DNA from 4 places in the Geodermatophilus sp. SYSU D01119 genome. Region 2 is predicted to be linked to each of the others. Evidence: riboswitches for the same ligand, from Rfam matches in the RefSeq annotation. Region 2 holds a riboswitch; each other region holds the start of a gene.
What was found. Region 2 has a riboswitch for cyclic di-AMP ahead of ACI79X_RS19390 (C40 family peptidase). Riboswitches for the same ligand answer to the same signal wherever they lie in the genome.
Positions count from the first base shown of each region.

Region 1 (4,026 bases), on a different contig from region 2:
GTAGCCGCCGTAGACGGTGGCGAGGAACAGCGCGACGTAGAGCCACCACGGGTCGCGCACGGCGCCGTCGTCGCGGTCGCGCAGCCGGCGGGTGAGCAGCGGCTGCGCCGCCAGCAGCAGGCTGGCGAGCAGCACGAGCACCGGGACGACGACGTCGAAGGCCTCGGTCGGCGTGGTCAGCAGCAGCACGCTGCCCGCCGTCCCGCCCAGCACCGCGACGACGCCGAGGCGCACCAGCCGCCCGCGCTGGCCGGCGTACTCGCGGCGGAAGCCGAGCATCCCGCCGAGGTAGCCGGGCCACTGCGACACCGAGTTGGTCACGTTGGCCGCCACCGTGGGCAGGCCCAGCGCGACCAGGGTGGGGAACAGGATCAGCGACCCGCCGCCGGCGATCGAGTTGATGACGCCGGCGAGGAGCGAGACCGCCGCGGCGATGACCAGGTCGGCGGCGGACACGGGGCGGGAGCCTACGGTGGCGCCATGCGCCTCCCCGCCCCGGCGACCTGGCTGGCCGCCGCCCTCGGCGGATCCGGCGTGCTGCACCTGGTGCGGCCGCGGACCTACGAGTGGCTGGTGCCCCCGGAGCTCGGCGGCGCCCGCTCCTGGGTGCTCGGCAGCGGGGTGGCCGAGGTGGCCACCGCCGCGCTGCTGGCCGCCCCGCCCACCCGCCGGGCCGGGGGCTGGGCCGCGGCCGGGCTGCTGGCGTCGTTCGTGCCGGCGCACCTGCACCACTTCCGGGTGGCGCGGGGGAGGCCGGCGCTGCTGGCCGCGGCCGTCGTCCGGCTGCCCCTGCAGGCGCCGATGATCGGCGCCGCGCTGCGGGTGGCGCGGGGTCGGGCGTGACCTCGCCCGAGCCGTTCCCCTCCGACTGGCAGCGGGCGCTGGTGGTCGTCGCCCACCCCGACGACGTCGAGTACGGGTGCGCGGCCGCCGTCGCCGCGTGGACCGACGCCGGGCGGGACGTCCGGTACGTGCTGGCCACCCGCGGGGAGGCCGGCATCGCCGGGCTGCCGCCGGGGGAGGCGGGGCCGCTGCGCGAGCGGGAGCAGCGGGCGTCCGCGGCGGTGGTCGGCGTCTCGGTGGTCGAGTTCCTCGGGCACCCCGACGGCCGGCTCGTCGAGGGGCTGGAGCTGCGCCGGTCGCTGGCCGCGGCGATCCGCCGGCACCGGCCGGAGCTGGTGGTGACGATGCACTTCGGCGAGACCTGGACGCCGCCGGGCGTGGCCCCGGCCTACTGGAACAGCGCCGACCACCGGGCGCTGGGCCGCTCCGTGATCGACGCGGTGGGCGACGCCGCCAACGAGTGGATCTTCCCCGAGCTCGCCGGGCAGGAGCCGTGGCGGGGCGTGCGCTGGGTCGCGGTCTCCACGCCGGTCGGGGCGACGCACACCGTCGACGTCACCGGCGTCGTCGACCGGGCGGTGGCCTCGCTGGCCGAGCACCGCCGCTACCTCGAGGCGCTGTCCGACGACCCGGTCGAGGAGCAGGCACGGCGACAGGTCGAGATGGCGACGCCGGAGGTGGACGGCCGGCGCGTCACCGGCTTCGCGCTCTACGCCGGCTGAGCGCGCCGGCCGCCTCCCCCTCAGGCGGAGGTCACGGCAGGAAGCTCACGTGGACGTGGTCCATGTGGTTGGCCGTCGGTGACCCGCGGTCGGCCATGGCCTGCCAGCCGGACCCGCCGACCAGCCAGATCCGCTGCTGCCAGATGACGTACTCGACGCGCAGCCGCTCGGCGTTGTCGATGACGTACCTGGCGACCGCGTCCCCCTTCGCCGCGTCGGCGTGGACCATGAAGTCGGCGGCCAGTTCCTGCGTGGGGGAGTGCCCGGGCCGGGTCAGGACGGTGGACACCGCGAAGGCCTGGGCGACCTCCGCGACGGCCGGCCGCACGTGCGGCGCCCAGGCGCTGTAGGCGGTCGACGTCGGGGTCGGTGCGCCGGTGAGGTCCGTCGCGACGGCGGCGACGGCGGTGGCCGCGGTGGCGGCGGGCGCGGGTGCGGCGGCCGGTGCGGGAGCCGCGGCGGGCGCGGGTGCGGCGGCGGGTGCGGCGGTGGGCGCCGGGGCGGCGTCCCCGCGGCCGGACCAGTGCTCGGACCAGCCGCCCCGGTCGTGCCGGTCGCCGTCCCAGGGGCGGTCGGCGGAGGCGGCCGACTGGCCGGCCAGGCAGATCGCGACGGTCGCGGTGCCGACGGTGAGCGTGCGGCGGAAGACGTTTCTGCGCATGACGAGGAGAGCTCCTGTCGTGGGGCCCCGCGCGGTCCCGCCGTCTGCTCGGCAGGCGCCCGTCGCGGGGCAGGGGAGGGCACGGGGTCCGGGACGGCGCGCGGCAGCCCACGGCGGGGCCGGAGCGGAGGCCGGTCGGGGTCCGGATCCCGGAGGCGCGGCGGCCGGCGTCGGTCGCGGGCCGCGGCGTGGGTGTCTGAGGGCGGGGCGCGTCGGGGCAGGCGCCGACGGCGCTCCCCGTGTCGCGGCTCTCCGTTTCTCCCGTGGCCGCCTACCGGGTCAGCTGACGGGTTCGGGCGGGGATGACGCCCTACCCACCTCCCGGGAGGACCGGGCGGTGGGACTCACCCCGGTGACGCGGTGGGTCCCCGGCTCGCGGCCACGTTCGGTGGTCCGCGACTCGGCGGCGTCCGGGCGGATCACCCCGGCTGGGGCGGGAAGGGCCGTCCGGACGGGGCAACCGTAGGGAGGCCCGCCGGACCCGGCAACGGGGACCGGGGAGTTCCGGTGTGCCGGTGCACCTCGTCGCGCGGTGTTCGCCGACCGGACACCCCGGGCCGTCCTGCGGCGCGCCCGGAGGTCCGCCAGGGTGGGGGCGTCGACCGCGACCAGTCCCCGGGAGGACGACGGTGACCGAGGCCAGCACGCGCGAGCAGATCACCGCCCCCGACGGCGCCGGGCCGCTGGGGCAGGAGGAGCTCACCCGCATCCACGCCTGGTGGCGGGCGGCCAACTACCTGTCGGTCGGCCAGATCTACCTCATGGACAACCCGCTGTTGCGCGAGCCGCTGCGCCCGGAGCACGTGAAGCCGCGGCTGCTCGGCCACTGGGGCACCACGCCGGGGCTGAACTTCGTCTACGCGCACCTCAACCGGGCGATCGCCGCGCGCGACCTCGACTGCATGTACGTGATGGGCCCGGGCCACGGCGGTCCGGGTCCGGTTGCGTCGGCCTGGCTGGAGGGGACCTACAGCGAGGTCTACCCCGACGTGTCGCAGGACGAGCCGGGGATGAAGCGGCTGTTCACCCAGTTCAGCTTCCCCGGCGGGATCCCGAGCCACGTCGCGCCCGAGACGCCCGGCTCGATCCACGAGGGCGGCGAGCTCGGCTACGCCCTGGTGCACGCCTACGGCGCCGCCTTCGACAACCCGGACCTCGTCGTCGCCGCCGTCGTGGGGGACGGCGAGGCCGAGACCGGGCCGCTGGCCGCGAGCTGGCACACCACCAAGTTCGTCGACCCGGCCCGCGACGGCGCCGTGCTGCCGATCCTGCACCTGAACGGCTACAAGATCGCCAACCCGACGGTGCTGGCCCGCATCGAGCCCGAGGAGCTCGATGCCCTGCTGCGCGGCTACGGGCACACGCCGTACGTCGTCGAGGGCGACGACCCGGCGCTCATGCACCAGCAGTTCGCCGCGACGCTCGACCGCTGCCTCGACGAGATCGCCGACATCCAGCGGCGGGCCCGGGAGGGCGGCGTGACGGAGCGGCCGCGCTGGCCGATGATCGTGCTCCGCTCGCCCAAGGGGTGGACCGGGCCGGCGGAGGTCGACGGGCACCGCGTCGAGGGCTCGTGGCGCTCGCACCAGGTGCCCTTCGCCAACGCGCGCGAGGACGACGGTCACCGCCGGGTGCTCGAGGAGTGGCTGCGCAGCTACCGCCCCGAGGAGTTGTTCGACGACGCCGGCGCACCCGTGCCGGCCGTGCGCGACCTCCACCCGGAGGGCGACCGCCGGATGAGCGCCAACCCGCACGCCAACGGCGGGCTGCTCCTGCAGCCGCTGCGCATGCCCGCGTTCA
Region 1 covers NZ_JBJGYL010000022.1:49,015-53,040, forward strand. Annotated here, with positions in the region: gene ACI79X_RS16630 (sulfite exporter TauE/SafE family protein) at 1-456, opposite strand, end outside; gene ACI79X_RS16635 (DoxX family protein) at 481-843, shown strand; gene ACI79X_RS16640 (PIG-L deacetylase family protein) at 840-1,565, shown strand; gene ACI79X_RS16645 (hypothetical protein) at 1,597-2,226, opposite strand; cyclic di-AMP (ydaO/yuaA leader) riboswitch at 2,480-2,627, opposite strand; gene ACI79X_RS16650 (phosphoketolase family protein) at 2,856-4,026, shown strand, end outside.
Region 1: another riboswitch for cyclic di-AMP. It lies ahead of ACI79X_RS16645 (hypothetical protein); the one in region 2 lies ahead of ACI79X_RS19390 (C40 family peptidase).

Region 2 (4,026 bases):
CTGGAGCGGCGGGTTCCGGCCGACTGCCGCCGTCGCCCCGACGAGCAGGCCGGCGACGCCGTCGTCCGGATCGGGCTGCGGCTCGACGGCGAGGTGCTCGCCGTCCAGGGCCCGCCCGGCAGCGGCAAGACAAGGGCGGCGTCGATGCTCATCCGCGCGCTGCTCGACGCTGGCAAGAAGGTCGGCGTCACGGCCACCTCGCACGCGGTCATCGGCAACGTGCTGTCGGCGGTCGACCGGCCCGCGCTGCAGAAGTGCGACGAGCACCAGGCGTGCGGCGCCCCCGGCGTCGAGTGGTCGAAGGACGGCAAGGACGTCGCCCGGCGGCTCGTCGACGGCGACGTGCGGCTGGTCGGCGGGACGGCGTGGTTCTGGACGCAGCCCGACCTCGCCGAGGCCGTCGACGTGCTCGTCGTCGACGAGGCGGGGCAGTTCTCGCTGGCCAACGCCGTGGCGGTGGCGCGGGCGGGCAAGTCGCTGGTGCTGCTCGGCGACCCGCAGCAGCTCGCGCAGCCCTCGCAGGGCGTGCACCCGGGCGACTCGGGGCTGTCGGCGCTGGAGCACCTGCTCGAGGGGCACCCGACCGTGCCCGAGGGCCGCGGCATCTTCCTCGACACGACCTACCGGATGCACCCGGCGCTGACGCGGTTCGTGTCGGACCTGGCGTACGAGGGCCGGCTGGAGTCGGCGGCGCTGCGCGAGCGGATCACCGTGCGGCCGGGCGGGCTGGTGTCGGGTAGCGGGCTGGCGGTGCGCTCGGTGGCGCACACGGTGCCGGCGGCCGCGTCGTCCATGGAGGAGGCCGCCGAGGTGGCCTCCGTCTGGCGGTCGCTGCAGGGCGTCGGCTGGGTTGACGCCGAGGGGACAGAGCGGCCGATCGGCCCGGACGACGTGCTCGTCGTCGCGCCGTACAACAACCAGGTGGCGCTGATCCGCTCGCTGCTGCCCGACGGCGCGCGGGTGGGCACTGTCGACCGGTTCCAGGGGCAGGAGGCGCCGGTGGTCGTGTACTCGACGACGTCGACCTCGGCAGACGAGGCGCCGCGCGGGGTGTCGTTCCTGTACGACCTCAACCGGCTCAACGTGGCGGTGTCGCGGGCGAAGGCGCTGGCGGTCGTGGTGATGAGCCCGCTGCTGCTCGACGCGCAGGTGCGGACGCCGGAGCAGCTGCGGCAGGTCAACGCCATGTGCCGGCTGGCCGAGCTGGCCGGTGTCTGACACCGCGGAGCTGGCCGCCCTGCTCGGCGTCGGCGCCGACGTCCTGGTGCGGGCGCTCGGCGACGGCTGGACGGAGGTCGCCGGGCCGCCGCACGAGCGGTGGTTCGTCAGCGGGCACCCGGTGCAGGTGGCCGTCGGCTGGGACGGGTTCGGCTTCACGCTGGCCCGTCCCGAGCCGCGGTGGTCGGGCGACGAGCTGGTGTGGGAGTTCGCGGCCGAGCGCGGCTTCAGCTCCGACGAGGTCGTCTACGAGCGGGCGGTGCTGGCCGAGGCGGCGGAGGAGGTCGCCCGCCGTCGTCGTCGGACCTTCCGCTGGTGCCCGGTGTGCCGCGAGGTCAACGCCCGCGAGCACGTGCACGACAACACCGGCCTGTGCACGCGCTGCGCCGAGCGCCACCTCGGCGTCACCCACTGAGCAGGCCCGGGAAGGGCCAATAGCGCTACGAAGGCCCCTCCACCGGCCCGGCGGCGGCGCCCCGGTCGGCGGGAACCGGGGCGCCGTCGGTCCGTCAGGCGATCCGGCGGGCGCCCTGGTAGCCGGTCATGGAGTCGAGGTCCACGACCGCGACCGGCTTGCCGGCGGTGGACGCGTGCACCATCTGGCCGTTGCCGATGTACATGCCCACGTGCGAGACCGGGCTGTAGAAGAACACCAGGTCACCGGGCTTGAGGTCGGACTTCGCCACCGGGGTGCCGAACGTCGACTGGGCCCGCGAGGTGCGGGGGATCTCCACGCCGGCCGCGCGGTAGGCGAAGCTGGTCAGCCCGGAGCAGTCGAACCGGTCGGGGCCGGTCGCGCCGTACTGGTACATGTCGCCGCGCTGGGCGAGCGCGGTGTCGACGGCCGCCTGGGCGACGCCGTTGGCAGCGGCCACCGGGGCCGCCGCCACGACCCCGCCACCACCGCCGCCGCCTGCGGCAGCCGAGGCCGGGAGGGGCGAGAGCGCGATGCCGGCTCCGGCGATGGCCGCGACGGCGATGCCGCGGAACGAGCGACGGGCGAGGGGCGTGCGTGCAGTCGTCATGGACGACGGTTCTCCTGTTCTCCACGGTCGCCTACCGGGTTAGCTGACGGGTTCGGGCGGGGGAGTCGCCCGGCGCGAGAGGTCGCGCTTCACCCCTGGGACTCGATGGGTCCCCGGTCCGGAGGGCGGCTGGCTGCCGGCGTCCGGTTCGGCGTGGTCCGACGGGTGTCACTCGGGTTCGTGACGAGGGCCCGGCCGGAACCAGGCGGAACGGTAGGGAGGGCCCCGGACCGTCACAACCGCCCGCGGAGGACGCCACGCCCGACCCCTCGCCGCCGACTTGACTCCGGCTCGGGATCCGACACGCCACCGCCACCACGGCCGACGCCGCCGGGACGCCCCGGCACGCCGGGGCCGGACGCGCGGTGACACGCCGCGCCCCGGAAGAAAGGAGGGCGCGGTGCGTCCGAACAGCGCGTCAGCGGCTCCCCACCCTCAGCCGGGGCAGGCCCGCCGGGGACGCCGTGGTTGCCGCGCGCGTTGACGGGGCAACGGGGAGGGGATCGAGAGAGAGGAGCACCCCATGGGCATGATGAGGAACCTCATCGCCTCCGGCGTCGCCGCGAAGGTCGTGCAGGAGCTGAAGAAGCCGCAGAACCAGGCGAAGATCAAGCAGTTCGTCCGCGACTTCCAGGCCAAGCAGCAGAAGAAGGGCGGCTCCGGCCGCGCCTACTGACCGCTGACCCGCTCGCGGCCCCCGTCCCACCTCGGGACGGGGGCCGCGGTGCGTCCGGGGCCGCTGAGACGGCACGTTGCGGTTCCGAGACGGCTCAGTCCCGACGTCCCGGACGGCGCCCCGTCCCCGTGTGACCCTCGCCGGCGTACCCATCGCGGCACCGGCGCCGACCTCCCCGGGAGGCGCTGCCGGCGCGCGTCCGCACGACCACCACGGGGTGTCCGTTGAACCAGTCCTCCGCCCGCCGCCGTCTCGGCGCCCTCCCCGTCCTGCTCGCCGCGGGGCTGCTCCTCGCCGGCTGCGGGGACGACGGCGAGACGGGCCTGCCCGCGCCCACCTCCACCCCGTCGGCCCCGGCGACGTCCTCCGCGGCGGCCCCGACGACGCCGGCACCGACGCCGGCTCCCGAGCCCGCGGTGGCGCCTGCCCCCACGCCGCAGGTGACGCCGCCGCCCGCGCCCGTCGTCGACTTCGCCATGCCCGCCGTCGTGGGCATGACGCTGCAGGACGCCCAGGACCTGATCCAGACCAACGGCGTCTTCCTGAGCCTGTCCCACGACCTGCTCGGCTCCCGCAACCAGGTCATGGACGCGAACTGGAGGGTCTGCACCCAGAACATCGCGCCCGGTCAGCGGGTCACCGGGAACGTCGAGGGCGCCATCGACCTCGGCGTCGTCAAGCTCGAGGAGCTCTGCCCCTAGTCGGCGGCTGACCACCGGACGGGGACGGCACGCGGCCGTCCCCGCCCGGTGCGTCTCAGGGCCGGCCGGCGTGCGGGACGTCGACCTCGGTCGCGAGCAGCACCGCCTCGCGCACCGGCGCGCGGTTGTGCTCGTAGAAGTCCGGCGCCGCGCACATGAGCAGCGTCCGGCCGTCCTCGCCGCCGAGCATGCAGGCGTAGACGCCCAGCCCCTCGGGCGCGGCGACGGCGTCGACGATCTCGCCGCCCTCGGCCACCCGCACGACCCGCCCGCCGACGGCGTCGGCCGCCCAGATGCAGCCGTCGGCGTCGAGGGAGCAGCCGTCCGGGGCGACGGCGAGCTGCCCGAGCACCTCGTCCACGGTGCGCCCGGTGACCTCCGGCCCGAGCGACGCCCACACCCGCCG
Region 2 covers NZ_JBJGYL010000029.1:29,262-33,287, reverse strand. Annotated here, with positions in the region: gene ACI79X_RS19400 (TM0106 family RecB-like putative nuclease) at 1-1,218, shown strand, start outside; gene ACI79X_RS19395 (hypothetical protein) at 1,211-1,633, shown strand; gene ACI79X_RS19390 (C40 family peptidase) at 1,728-2,243, opposite strand; cyclic di-AMP (ydaO/yuaA leader) riboswitch at 2,256-2,407, opposite strand; gene ACI79X_RS19385 (hypothetical protein) at 2,767-2,919, shown strand; gene ACI79X_RS19380 (hypothetical protein) at 3,144-3,620, shown strand; gene ACI79X_RS19375 (SMP-30/gluconolactonase/LRE family protein) at 3,676-4,026, opposite strand, start outside.

Region 3 (4,026 bases), on a different contig from region 2:
GCGATGCCGCCGGGGTGCACGCTGGTGACGCCCACGCCGTCGTCGGCGAGCTCGTGGCGCAGCGCCTCGGCGAACCCGCGGACGGCGAACTTGCTCGTCGCGTACGCCACCTGCCCGGCCGGCGCCATGAGCCCGAACAGGCTGGACACGCAGACGACGTGCGCGCCGGGGTGCGCCCGCAGGGTGGGCAGCAGGGCGTGGGTGAGCCGGACGGCGGCGCGCAGGTTGACGTCGAGGACCCAGTCGAACTCCTCGAGGGTCACCTGGTCGAACCGGCCGGCCAGCGCGACGCCGGCGTTGTTCACGAGCAGCGTCGTCGCGGGGTGGTCGCGCACGAGGGCGTCGGCGGCCCCGCGCACCTGCCCGGCGTCGGCGAGGTCGGCGACGACGGTGTCCACCGTGCGCGCCGGGGAGGCGGCCCGCACCGAGGCCGCGACGCGCTCGAGCCGGTCGCCGTCGCGGTCGAGCAGGACGAGGTCGGTGCCGCGGGCGGCGAGCTGCGGCGCCAGGGCCGCGCCGATGCCGCTGGCGGCTCCGGTGACGACGGCGGTGCCGCTGAAGTCGAAGGGGCGCACGCCGCGGACGCTAGCCGCAGCGGGTCAGGGCAGCCGCCAGACGGTGGTGCGGCGCAGCCCCGGACCCTCGGTCTCGGGGACGTCGAGGGCGAGCACCGGCTCGAGCCGCTCGTGCGGGAGGTAGGGGCGGCCGGGGTCGCCGACCAGCACCTCGCAGCCCCGGGCGCGGGCCCGGTCGAGGAAGGGCAGCACCCGCTCGGTCATCTCGCGGTCGTAGCAGACGTCGCCGGCCAGGACGACGTCGACGGCGGGCGGCTCGCGGTCGAGCACGTCGCCGGTGACGCTGATGCCGGCCACCCCGTTGAGACCCGCGTTGACGCCGACCGCCGTCCGGGAGAACGGGTCGACGTCGCTGGCGAGCACGTGGCGGGCGCCGGCGAGCACGGCGGCGACGGCGACCAGGCCGCTGCCCGACCCGAGGTCGAGCACGCGCCGGCCGGCCAGCGGCACCGCGCCGTCGAGCACCGCGCGGGCCAGCGCCTGGCCGCCGGGCCAGGCGGCCGCCCAGAACGGCGGCGCCTCACCGGCGCCGCCGGCGGCGTCCTCCATGGCCTCCCAGAGGGCGACGACGTCGTCGGCGACGTGCAGCCGCACCTCCGGGACCAGCGACGGACGCCGGACCTGGGTGTGCGCACGGACGAACCCCGCGGGCACGACCCGGGTACCGGCCTCCGTCACCGTGCCGGTCAGTACCAGCCGGTCGACTGGGAGTGCGCCCAGGCCGCGCACGGGGAGCCGTAGCGCTCCTCGATGTAGATCAGGCCCGCGTCGATCTGCCGGTAGCCGTCGGAGGTCTTGGCGATGCCGGTGCTGGCCCAGGTGGAGTCGAGGAACTGCGGGATCCCGTAGGCGGTGCTGCTCGGGTTCTGCGCGTTGGGGTTCCAGCCGCTCTCCTTGCCCCACAGGCTCTCGAGGCAGGAGAACTGCTCGCCGCTGCCGACCTTGCTCATCGCGTACTCCTTGAAGGAGCCGCGGGCGGCCGGGGCGGCGGAGGCGGCCGGCGCCGGGGCGGCGGCGGAGGTCGACTGCTGCTGCGCGGCGGCCGCGGCGGCGGCCTGCTCGGCGGCGGCGGCCTCGGCCGCGCGGGCGGCCTCCTCGGCGGCGCGGCGGGCGGCCTCCTGCTCGGCGGCGATCCGCGCGGCCTCCTCGGCGGCGCGGCGGTCGAGCTCGGCCTGGTCGGCGGCGGCCTGCGCCTGGGCGGCGGTGGTCTCCTCGGCCGAGCGCTGACTGCGCGAGGCGGCGAGGTCCTCCAGCGGCGCGAGGTCGGTCTGCTCGACCACGGTCGCGGAGCCGGCCGGCTGCTGCGGGATGCCGAGCTGCTCGGCCACGCTCACCGAGGCGCTGACGGTCTCGGTGCCGGCGGAGGCGGCGGGGCTGCTGGCGGACAGCACGCCGACGACGAGCGCGCCGGCGGCCGCGGCGCCGAGCAGCAGCGCGGGGCGGCGGGGGCCCATCGGCGGGGAGCTGCGGCGGGCCCGGCGGGCCCTCGCGGGCCGGACGGCGTCGAGGACGGCGGTGTCGGTGCTCTCGGTGACGGACTCGACGGCGGTGCTGTCGACGGCGGAGGCCTCGACGGTCGCGGGGGCGTCGGCGGCGGCGGTGCGGGTACGGGAACGCATGAGGGGGTGGGTGCTCCGAGGGAGAGTGCGCGGCAGCCCCGGTCAGGGGCGGCGCTGCGCGGTCTGGCGGATGTCGCGGTCCACGGGTCCCGGCGGCGGGGCGCCGGTGGCAGGCAGGTGGGAGCCGGCGTCAGGCGGACGCGGGGGCGCGCATCGCGCGCGCGGCTGCACCTGCGGGCCGGGGAGGCCCGGAGGCGGGCATGCGGAGACTCTCCGTTCCTTCCGGAAGCCGCCTACCGGGTTAGCTGACGGGTTCGGGCGGGAAGAAGCCCTACGCACCAGGCGAGCGGGTGCTCGCCGGGGTGCGATTCACCCCAGGACTGCGGTGGGTCCCCGGCTCGCGCCCACGGGTGCGGACACGACTCGGCGGCGTCCGGTCAGGCTCCCCGGGTGGGGACGAGACGACCGACCGGACGCGGCCACGGTAGGCGTCGTTACCGGTCCGTGACAACACGGGACCGGAGATGCCGGTGGGACGGCCGAGGCCGGCGGGGTCCCGCGGGACCCCGCCGGACGGGCGTCCGCGCCGGTCAGGAGGCCGCCGCGACCTCGGGCCGGCTGCCGCCCTGCAGCACCGTGAGCTGCGACGCACCGCCGTCGGCGGCGGCGGTGCCGTCCGCGGGGGCGGCCGGGCCGTCCGCGGCGGCGGACTCGCGGCGGTCGGCGAGGACGGCGACGTCGCCGGGCAGCGCCCCGGCCACGACGGCGAGCGCCTCGTCGAGCTGGCCGGTCAGCCGGCGCAGCCACTCGCGGGCCTGCTCGCACCGCGCGTACAGCGGGGCGAGCTCGGACTCCAGCGCGCGGCGCCGCTCGAGCGCCTCGGCGTCGGCCCGGGCACGCGCCTCGGCGGCCTCCCGGTCCAGCCGGTCGCGCTCCTCGGCGGCCGCGCGGCGCAGGCCGTCGGCCTCCCGCCGGGCCGCCTCGAGGACGGCCGCGGCCTCCGACCGGGTCTGCTCGCGCAACGCCGCGACCGCCTCGCGCATCTCCGCGACGCCCGACAGGCGGGCCGCGGCCTCGGTCCGCGCGTCGTCGAGGACCTGCCGGGCCTCCTCCTCGGCGGCGGCCGTCAGCGCCGCGGCCTCGCGCTCGGCCCGCTCGTACAGAGCCCGCGCCTCCTCGGGCCCGGGCGCGGCGTCGCGCTCGCGGACGAGCGAGGACAGCCGGGCGCGCGCCGCCTGCAGGTCGGCCGAGACGGCGGCGTAGCGGGTGAGCAGGTGGTCGTTCTCGCGGCGCAGGACGAGCACCTCGGTCTCGGCCCAGTCCACGTACGCGTCGACCTGCATGCGGTCGTAGCCGCGGACGGCGCCGGTGAACACCGGAGCCGTGCCGAGCAGGCCGTCCAGGCCACCGCCCGGCCGGGGCCCGGCCCCGTCCTCCGCCCGCTGCTGGGCGGTGCCCTGATCCTGCTGCGCCATCCCGGTTCCCCCTCGGTGCGCGTCCGACCCGGCCCGTCCCGGCGGACCGGAGACGGTGATCACAGGCTCCCACCGCCGGGAGCCGGCGGGCCGGGCCCGGGAGGGCCCTGCGGACGGCTGCGGAGTGGGGACATCCGGCCGTGCCGGACCGGTCACCGAACGCGACGGGAAGGTCACGGCACGGTCACGCGCACCTGGGGAATGCCTGCGGGCGCACGGCGTTGCAGACGGTACCGTAGTTGCGCTCTCAACTAGATGGAGGACGAGATGCAGTTCGGGATCTTCACGGTCAGCGACATCACGACCGACCCCACGACCGGCCGCACGCCCAGCGAGGCGCAGCGGATCCAGGACGTGGTCACCATCGCGAAGAAGGCCGAGGAGGTCGGGCTCGACGTCTTCGCCCTGGGCGAGCAC
Region 3 covers NZ_JBJGYL010000005.1:81,731-85,756, reverse strand. Annotated here, with positions in the region: gene ACI79X_RS05245 (SDR family NAD(P)-dependent oxidoreductase) at 1-575, opposite strand, end outside; gene ACI79X_RS05240 (class I SAM-dependent methyltransferase) at 600-1,253, opposite strand; gene ACI79X_RS05235 (aggregation-promoting factor C-terminal-like domain-containing protein) at 1,262-2,194, opposite strand; cyclic di-AMP (ydaO/yuaA leader) riboswitch at 2,409-2,573, opposite strand; gene ACI79X_RS05230 (DivIVA domain-containing protein) at 2,725-3,609, opposite strand; gene ACI79X_RS05225 (LLM class flavin-dependent oxidoreductase) at 3,877-4,026, shown strand, end outside.
Region 3: another riboswitch for cyclic di-AMP. It lies ahead of ACI79X_RS05235 (aggregation-promoting factor C-terminal-like domain-containing protein); the one in region 2 lies ahead of ACI79X_RS19390 (C40 family peptidase).

Region 4 (4,026 bases), on a different contig from region 2:
TCGCCGCCACCGGCGCCATGTCCGGCGACCCCGGCCCGGTGCAGCTCGACCTGCCGCTGCGGGACCCGCTGCTGCCCGAGGAGGAGCCCGGCCCGCTCGCGGGGCCCTGGGCCGGGCGCGACGACGGCGGGCCGTGGACCGGCGGGGCGGGCGCGCCGGCCGGCGGGGACCCGCTGCCCGACGCCCCGCGCACGCTGGTGGTCGCCGGCGACGGGCCGTCCGCTTCCGGCCGGGCCTGGGCCGACGGCGCCGCGGCCGCGGGCTGGCCGGTGGTGGCCGAGCCCAGCGGGGGCGCGTGGACCGGCGACGCCGTGCGCGGCGGGGCACTGCTGCTCGGTGCGCCGGACTGGCTGGCGGAGCACCGGCCCGCGCGGGTGGTCGTGGTCGGGCGGCCGACCCTGTCCCGGCCGGTGTCGGCGCTGCTGGCCGACCCGCGCGTGCGGGTGGAGACGGTGGTGACCGGCCCGCGCTGGCCCGACCCCGCCCGCTCCAGCACCTCGGTCACCCGAGCTGTGCCGCCGTCCGGGCCGCCGGCCGACCCCGCGTGGGCGGCCGCCTGGTGGGCCGCCGCGGGGCGGGTGGGCGCGGCCGTGGACGCGCTGCTCGACGACGCGCCCGGCCTGACCGCCGCGCGGCTGGCCCGCGACGTCGTCGCCGCGCTGCCCGCCGGCGCCCTGCTGGTGCTCGGCTCCTCGACGCCGGTGCGCGACGTCGACCGGCTCGCCGTGCCGCGCGGGGACGTGGCGGTGCTGGCCAACCGGGGCGTGGCGGGTATCGACGGGACGATCTCCACGGCGATCGGGGCGGCGCTGGTGCACGGCGGCCCCGCGGTCGCGCTCATGGGCGACCTGACCTTCCTGCACGACCTCCAGGGCCTGCTGACCGGCGAGGGCGAGGCGCGGCCGGACCTCACCGTGGTCGTCCCGGACAACGACGGCGGCGGGATCTTCGCCCAGCTCGAGCCGGGCAGGCCCGCGTACGAGCGCGACTACCGGCGGGTGTTCGGCACGCCGCACGGGCGTGACCTGGTCGCCGTCGCCCGGGCCCTGGGCTGGGAGGCCACCGCCGTGACCGCCGCGGGTGAGCTGCCGGGGGCGCTGGCGCTGGGCGGGCCGCGGGTGGTCGTCGTCCGCACCGACCAGCGCGCGGAGGCGGGCCTCGCCGTCGCCCTGCGGGAGGCGGCCTCCGGGGCGCTCGCCGGTGGCTGAGGAGGCCGTTCCCCGCGCCGTCGTCCCTCGCGCCGTCGTGGTCCGCGCCGGCCAGGGGGAGGTGGTCCCGGCGGCGGGCGTGCTGCACCGGTCGCCCTGACCGGCGCCGGCACCGGCGGCCGCCTGGGTGTCGAGGAGTTCGCCGTGCCGCCTGGCGTGGTGGGCGCGCGGCCGCACGTGCACCACGCCCACGACGAGACCTTCGTCGTCCTCGCCGGGGAGCTGACGGTGTCCACCGACGACGGCGAGGCGGTGCTGCGGCCGGGTGACCTCGCACACGCGCCGCGCGGGGCGCTGCACGGGTTCCGCGACGGGGGCGCGGTGGAGGTCCGGGCGCTGTGTCCCTACACACCCCCGGGCTACGAGCAGTACTCCCGGGACGTGCCCGCCGCGGCGGGGGCCGGGGTCGAGGTCACCGACGACCTGCTGCGTGAGCTGCGCGCTCGTCACGCGACGGAGGCGCTGACCGATCGCTCGCGCCCGGGTACACGACGGATGACCGACACGCCGGACGCCGTCCACTGTGAGTGTCAACACGACGACAGTTACCAAAGCGGTATGTAACGTTTCGGTCGCGCTCAGCAAACAGGAGCGCGGCGCCCGGTCCGCCAAACCCTGCCCACCGGTCGCTCACGTCAACTCCCAGGGCAGGGGTGGGGGACCCACTTCCGGCGCGTGACGGCCTACGGGGGCCTGACCTGAACGCGTCTCCGGGGTGAAGCCGCGTCCCGCGGCCGGGCACCGATCGCCCGAACCCGACAGCTCACCTCGCCGGCGGTGATCGGGAGATCATCACCATGTCCAAGCACCGCGCACCCCGTTACGTCCGCACCAAGAAGGTCATCGCCAAGGCCCCTGTCGCCGCCGGCGCCACCGTCGTCGGTCTGGGCGTCCTCAGTTCGCCCGCCTCCGCCTCCACCGGCCACGACTGGTCCGGTGTCGCCCAGTGCGAGTCGAGCGGCAACTGGTCGATCAACACCGGCAACGGCTACTACGGCGGCCTGCAGTTCAGCCAGTCCACCTGGGCCGCGTTCGGCGGCACCGAGCTCGCCCCGCGCGCCGACCTCGCCACCCCGGCCCAGCAGGTCGAGATCGCCGAGGCGGTCCTCGCCGGGCAGGGCATCGGCGCCTGGCCGTCCTGCGGGAAGTACCTGGCCGACGGCACCACCGCGGCCGCCGCCGAGGCGCCCGCCGCCCCGGCCGCGCCCGCCGCCCCGGCTGCGCCCGCCGCCGAGGCCCCGGCGCCGGAGGCTGCCCCCGTGCCGGAGGCCGCCCCCGCGCCGGAGGCCGCCACCGCCGCGCCTGCCGAGGCCGCGCCTGCCGAGGCCGCGCCGGCCGAGGCTGCCTCGGTCGAGGCCGACACCGAGGACTACACCGTCCGCTGGGGCGACACCGTCGCCGAGATCGCCGCCGCCCACGCCCAGAGCTGGCGGGAACTGTACGAGCGCAACGTCGACGTCATCGGCAGCAACCCGAACCTGATCTTCCCGGGTCAGGTGTTCGCGGTGAGCGGGGCGGCCCCGGCCGCCGCGCCCGCCGCCCCCGCCGCCGAGGCGCCGGCCGAGACCCCCGCCCAGAGCCCCGCCCCGGCCGAGGCCCCCGCCGGTGGCTCGAACGCCGGGGAGTCCGCGCCCGCCGGCGAGGTCGCCCCGCTCGCCGAGGCCGCCCCCGAGGTCGCCGCGGCGCCCGCCCCGGTCGCCGCCGTCGCCACCATCACCAACAGCTCCGGGCCGATCCACGCCGCGGTGCAGGCGGCCGCGAACGCCGTCGTCAGCGCCGTCCCCGGCGCCGGCGACATCACCCTCGGCGGCACCCGGCCCAGCGCCGTCGACCCCGACGGCCACCCCTCGGGCAAGGCCCTGGACTACATGGTCATGAGCGACGCCGCCCTCGGCGACGCCATCGCGCAGTACCACGTGGACCACTGGGACGAGCTCGGCGTCGAGTACGTCATCTGGGAGCAGCGCATCCTCACCTCGCCCGACGGCGCGTGGCGTGCCATGGAGGACCGCGGTGGCGTCACCGCGAACCACTTCGACCACGTGCACGTGAACTACGTCGGCTGACGACAGCCCGACACGAGGACCCCGGCCGCCCGCGGCCGGGGTCCTCGTCGTACCGGGGCGGGCTCAGGACAGCGACGCCCAGTACGCGAGGTGGGCGCGGTGGAGCCAGCCGTCGACCCAGGCCCGGTCGGGCAGCGGCGGCACCGCCGGGCTGTCGCGCAGCGCCACCAGCCGCGCCTCGGCGTCGTCGACCGCCGCGACCACCTCGGCCAGCGGCACCTCGCCGCGGCGGACCCGCCGCAGGTACGCGCGGTCGGGCTCGGGCACCGGCAGCGTGATCCGGCCGGTGCGCAGCAGCTCGACGCCCTGCAGCCCGAGCCGCAGCGCGTGCGTCGCGAACTTCACGTCGAACCCGTGCGCGTCCACGAGCTCCGCCCGGCCGGGGCGGGCGCCGGTCATCGCCGCCCGCTGGGCGCGCAGGTAGCCGAGGAAGCGGTCGGCCGCGAGGCGCGAGACGAACCGGTCGGCGTGCGCCACCAGCTCCGCCCCGGTCTCCGTGCGGACCACGACCTCCTCGTCCGGCACGAACAGCAGGAGCAGGACCGTCGGGTTGCCGCCCAGCGCCAGGCGCGCCCACTTCCGCGCCGAGTAGACGACGACGTCGAGGTCACCGGCGCCCGAGCGGTTGGCCAGCCCGCCGGGCCGGTCCCAGGCGGTGTGCCGGTGGTACTGCTCGAACGGCACGGTCGCCGTCGTCGACAGCCCCGCCGGCACCCGGCCGGTGCCGGTCACGAACTCCGGCGGCTCGAGGC
Region 4 covers NZ_JBJGYL010000009.1:115,450-119,475, reverse strand. Annotated here, with positions in the region: gene menD (2-succinyl-5-enolpyruvyl-6-hydroxy-3-cyclohexene-1-carboxylic-acid synthase) at 1-1,208, shown strand, start outside; gene ACI79X_RS09470 (cupin domain-containing protein) at 1,353-1,772, shown strand; cyclic di-AMP (ydaO/yuaA leader) riboswitch at 1,832-2,001, shown strand; gene ACI79X_RS09465 (transglycosylase family protein) at 2,006-3,274, shown strand; gene ACI79X_RS09460 (nucleotidyltransferase domain-containing protein) at 3,338-4,026, opposite strand, start outside.
Region 4: another riboswitch for cyclic di-AMP. It lies ahead of ACI79X_RS09465 (transglycosylase family protein); the one in region 2 lies ahead of ACI79X_RS19390 (C40 family peptidase).